DNA from 2 places in the Enterobacter sp. KBR-315C3_2022 genome. Region 2 is predicted to be linked to the other one. Evidence: predicted binding sites of a transcription regulator. Region 2 holds the regulator's gene; the other holds the start of a gene.
The links. The regulator Fur, encoded in region 2, represses iron uptake genes when iron is present. The targets are predictions, from matches to a motif close to ATAATAATGAGAACNACTATCAA.

Region 1: AB8804_RS01440 (TonB-dependent siderophore receptor) is a predicted target of Fur. The motif match lies at 1,442-1,464, and genes of this name have one in related genera.

Annotation. Positions count from the first base shown of each region.
Region 1 is NZ_JBGKEB010000001.1:277,798-280,252, reverse strand. It holds gene AB8804_RS01440 (TonB-dependent siderophore receptor) at 1-1,423, opposite strand, end outside; gene AB8804_RS01435 (GlsB/YeaQ/YmgE family stress response membrane protein) at 1,535-1,789, opposite strand; gene AB8804_RS01430 (flagellar brake protein) at 1,994-2,455, shown strand, end outside.
Region 2 is NZ_JBGKEB010000008.1:83,538-85,992, forward strand. It holds gene ybfE (LexA regulated protein) at 1-181, shown strand, start outside; gene fldA (flavodoxin FldA) at 337-867, shown strand; gene fur (ferric iron uptake transcriptional regulator) at 1,159-1,605, shown strand; gene chiQ (ChiQ/YbfN family lipoprotein) at 1,700-2,029, opposite strand; gene chiP (chitoporin) at 2,073-2,455, opposite strand, start outside.

The DNA of each region.
Region 1 (2,455 bases), on a different contig from region 2:
GGCCGTTGTCGAACGCGTAGAGCGCGCCCAGGCGCTTGGTCACGCGGTCCTGAGAAACCCACGCCTTGTCGCCGTTTTTCAGGTAGTCGGTCGTGACGGAGCGGTAATCGTCGTAGCGCAGGCTCGCCAGCAGGTTCAGCCCGCCATACTCAACCTGATCCTGAACGTAGTAGCCGTTTTGCTGATAGCTCAGGCGGTTTTTCTGCGCGGTGTAGAGCCCCAGCGCCCCTTCGTCAATCTGCGAATAGTCCGGGTTGCGCATATCGATGCCCGGCGTCGCGGCCGACGCGTAGCGGTAGTGGAAGTGCGAGTCCATCTTCTGGTAGTCAAAGCCGGCCAGCAGGTGGTGCTGCCACTCGCCCAGCGCCACGGTTTTGGTCACCTGGTTGTCGATGTTAAAGCTCTTAAGATCCTCATCCGTGGTGTAGGCAAAGCGGTTCAGCTCATAGACCTCGCTGCCGGTGCCCGTGGCGTACACGCTGCGCTGGTGGGTATCAACGTCAAAGTAGCGCGCCTTCTGGCTGAAGCCCCAGCCGCTGTCGAACTCGTGCTCAAAGCTGTAGCCCAGCATCCACTGGCGCTGCTTAAAGCCGCTCCACTCATCCCCGGCGAAGGCGCGGCGATCGGCGTACTGCGAGCGCAGGTAGGAGAGCGGCAGCGGGTTAGACGGCGACAGGCTCGGGGTATTTTGCGCCAGCGCGTCGACGGTGAGCCGCGTTTTGCCGTCCGGCTGCCAGGTCACGGACGGGGCCACCAGATAGTTTTCATAGCGCGTGGTGTGCGGCTGGTCGTCGTTCTCGGTCGCTTTGCCCAGCAGACGATAGCTCCAGTCGCTGTCGGCAATCTGGCCGGTGGAGTCGAGATAGCCCTCCTTCAGATTGCGGTTCCCGGTGGTGAAGCCCAGCTCGGTTTTCGCCGCCTTCTGCGGCTTCTTGCTTTGAATATTGACCAGGCCGCCCGGCGAGCCGCCGCCGTACAGCACCGAAGATGGCCCCTTGAGGATATCGACGCTCTCAATCAGCAGCGGATCGATGCGCGCCTTGGTGTTCCCCGTGACGTTGTACGGCAGCTGTAGCCCGTTGTAGAACTCCTGATCGACGGTGAATCCGCGGATTTTATATTCGCTCATGTAGGAGGTATTGCCGCGCACCTCTGTCGACACGCCAGGGGCGTAGCGCAGGATCTCGTTTACGGAGCTGGCGTGGCGCTGCTCGATTTGCGGAGCCGACACGGTGTTGATCACCTGCGGCGTTTTACTTTCGGCCACCGCGGACTTGGTGGCGCTGTTGGTCCAGGCGGGCAGCTCGCTTCCCTGCTCCGATCCGGTGACGAGAATGGTGGATTCTTCAGCGAACGCGGGAACCTGCAATGCCAGCGCTACGGCTCCTGCCAGCGCGCCTTGCGCGAAACGTGTGGTGTTCATAGTGTCGTCTTGATATATATAATATTGTGAACGACAATTATTATCATTTCAATTAGCAAATCAATACGCAAATAAAAAAACGGCCCTCCGAAGAGAGCCGCCTGAGATTTTTTATGCCCGCCTGAGCAGTCGAAACACGATCAGCACCACGACGGCGCCGACCACGGCCACCAGGAAGCTGTGCAGGTTGAAGCCGCTGATGCTCCCGCCGACGCCGAACATCGTCGCCAGCCAGCCGCCAACAACCGCACCCACGACACCCAGGACACAGGTCAAAATAAAGCCGCCGCCGTCGCGCCCCGGCATAAGCAGTTTGGCGATAGCCCCGGCAATAAGACCAAAAACAATCCAGGCGATGATACCCATAGCGATGCCCTCTTGCAGATGAATGCCTGCGCAGAAACCCTCCTGCGCCAGTAGCTTAAGTATAGGCCATCGTCAGAAAATCAGTTTCAACTCACCGACTTAAATTGGCCTACGCTTAAAAAAACTCACCGGTTTGTATTAAGTTTCACCGCGGGCTGCCGATAACCCACAGACAGTCCGTGATACATCGAGGAGCCATCTGGCGTGAGTAATTACAGTGAGCAGTTTCTGAAGCAAAATCCGCTGGCTGTACTGGGGGTGCTGCGCGACCTGCAAAAGGGCGAAGTGCCGCTGCGCATCAGCTGGGCCGACAGCCAGTTCATCAGCAAAATTCTGGACGCCTCGCCGGATGCGCTGATTATCGACCTTGGCAGTCAGGAGCAGGAGAACCGCGCCGTGCTGCGCGCGGAGCACATTTCGGTGATGGCGGAAACCCAGGGCGCGAAGGTGGAGTTCGTTCTGCCGCGCCTGTCGCCGAGCGTTTATCAGGGGCTGCCCGCGTTCACCTCCTCGCTGCCGCTGAACCTTTGGTTCGTGCAGCGCCGGGAATATTTCCGCATCAGCGCGCCTCTGCATCCCGCCTACTTCTGCAAAGCCAAAATGCCGGATAAAAAAGAGATCCGCTTTCGCCTTTTCGACCTGTCGCTGGGCGGCATGGGCGCGCTA
Region 2 (2,455 bases):
TAATAAACGCAACCAGCTTAAACGCGATAAAAATCGTGGGCTTAAGCGTGTCGAACTGAAGCTCAATGCTGATGCGGTTGATGCGCTTAACGAGCTGGCTGAGGCTCGCAACATTAGCCGCAGCGAGCTGATTGAAGAGATGTTGATCGCCCAGCTCGGGACGCTTCGCGCGAAAGCATAAGTCTGAAAATTCCCCAAAATTCTCTTTTCATGTAGCACAGAGTGCAGTCCTGCGCGATTGCGGTTTCCGCAGGGTTGCGTGTTCTGCTATTATTGCCCTTATCCGTGGACAATTTGCGCCACCATACTATTAAGTTTCAAGAGGTTATTTTACTCATGGCAATCATCGGCATTTTCTTCGGCAGTGACACCGGCAATACCGAAAACATCGCAAAAAACATTCAAAAACAGCTCGGTAAAGACGTTGCCGATGTGCACGACATCGCCAAGAGCAGCAAAGAAGATCTCGAAGGCTATGACATCCTGCTGCTGGGCATCCCGACCTGGTACTACGGCGAAGCGCAGTGCGACTGGGATGACTTCTTCCCTACGCTTGAAGAGGTGGACTTCAACGGCAAGCTGGTCGCCCTGTTCGGCTGTGGCGATCAGGAAGACTACGCGGAATATTTCTGCGATGCGCTGGGCACCATCCGCGACATCATCGAGCCGCGCGGCGCGGCGATTGTCGGCCACTGGCCAACCGCGGGCTATCATTTTGAAGCCTCAAAAGGCCTGGCGGATGACGATCACTTTGTAGGCCTGGCCATTGACGAAGACCGTCAGCCAGAACTGACCGCCGAACGCGTTGAAAAATGGGTGAAGCAGGTTCGTGAAGAGCTGAACCTGGACGACATCCTCAACGCCTGATATCCCTGCGGCGCAACTTCGGTTGCGCCCGTTGTTCAGGTCAAACCGATTAAATTAATTGCTACAAACTTTTAACTTTTTCGTCCAGACCTGTACAATATCCCCCTGGTAAAACGTGGGCTTCATCGGACAAGTTTGTTGGTGATACCCCATTTTTATAAGCATACTTTGCTTGAGACTTGCAGTTTTCATTTAGGCGTGGCAGTTCTATAATGAGACGCATTATCCCAAGAGCATTCTCTCTCACTTGTTCTTTTGAAGTGAATCGTTTAGCAACAGGACAGATTCCGCATGACCGACAACAATACCGCATTAAAGAAGGCTGGCCTGAAAGTTACGCTTCCTCGGTTAAAAATCCTTGAAGTGCTTCAGGGGCCAGATAATCACCATGTCAGTGCGGAAGACCTTTACAAGCGTCTTATCGACATGGGCGAAGAAATTGGCCTGGCAACCGTCTATCGCGTGTTGAACCAGTTTGATGACGCGGGCATTGTTACCCGTCATAACTTTGAAGGCGGTAAATCTGTTTTCGAACTGACTCAGCAGCACCACCACGATCACCTGATCTGCCTCGACTGCGGCAAGGTGATTGAATTTAGCGATGATTCCATCGAATCACGCCAGCGTGAAATCGCAGCGCGTCACGGTATCCGCCTGACTAACCACAGCCTGTACCTGTATGGCCACTGCGCTGAAGGCGATTGCCGCGAAAACGACCGCGCGCACGACGCCAAGTAATCCCTATTCATACTCTGAGCCAGCCGCAAGGTTGGCTTTTTTTTTGCCAAAAAAAGCCCGGTGGCGCAGCGTCACCGGGCGTAAAAACAGCGTATTAGTTGTTGTTGCTGCGAATTTCCTGCCAGATCTTATCGCAGCGCTTCGCCACTTCCTGATCGTTACCGGTTTTACGCGCCTGAATGCAGGCCTGATAATCCATCACCCGGACGTTCTCCTGCGTGGCGAACTGCTCGTGCGCCTTCTCTTTTTTCAGCACGTTCAGCACGCTTTGACAGGCCTCGATTTTTTCTGGCGAGCCTTGCGCGGTATTGATACAGGCGCTGTACGCCTCTTTCAGCCGCGAATCTTCTTTCGGCCCCGGTGAGGTTGCGCAGCCTGCAAGCCCGGCGGTCATCACCGCGACAAGAACGATTTTCTTAAACATAGCCGTCTCCATTCCGGCGAGCCTTAGCCCGCCAGAGCGTTTATCAGAAGATAGTGAATGGGGCGATAACAATGAACTTCACGTCGCGCTCATCCTGGAAGATGTTGCCGTAACCGCCGCCCCAGCTCGGGATATCGGAGTGGTTGTCGTACTGGGTGAAGTGCAGTTTGAACATGGTGCCTTTCGCGCGGCCGTCCTGGACGGTGTACATCGCATCCAGGCTGTACGCAGACTCTTTGATTTTGTTGGACGCGTAGTCTTCACGCTGGCCCGCGGCGTTGATAAACCAGTCGGCCGGTTTTGCATCCCAGGCGTAAACGTAGGACGCGCCGACGGCCCAGCCCGCCAGATCCCAGTTTTTGAGGTCATACATCGCCCCGAAGAACACCGCCTTTTCACCGTTGGCGTTAAAGTCTGAGCGGTTAT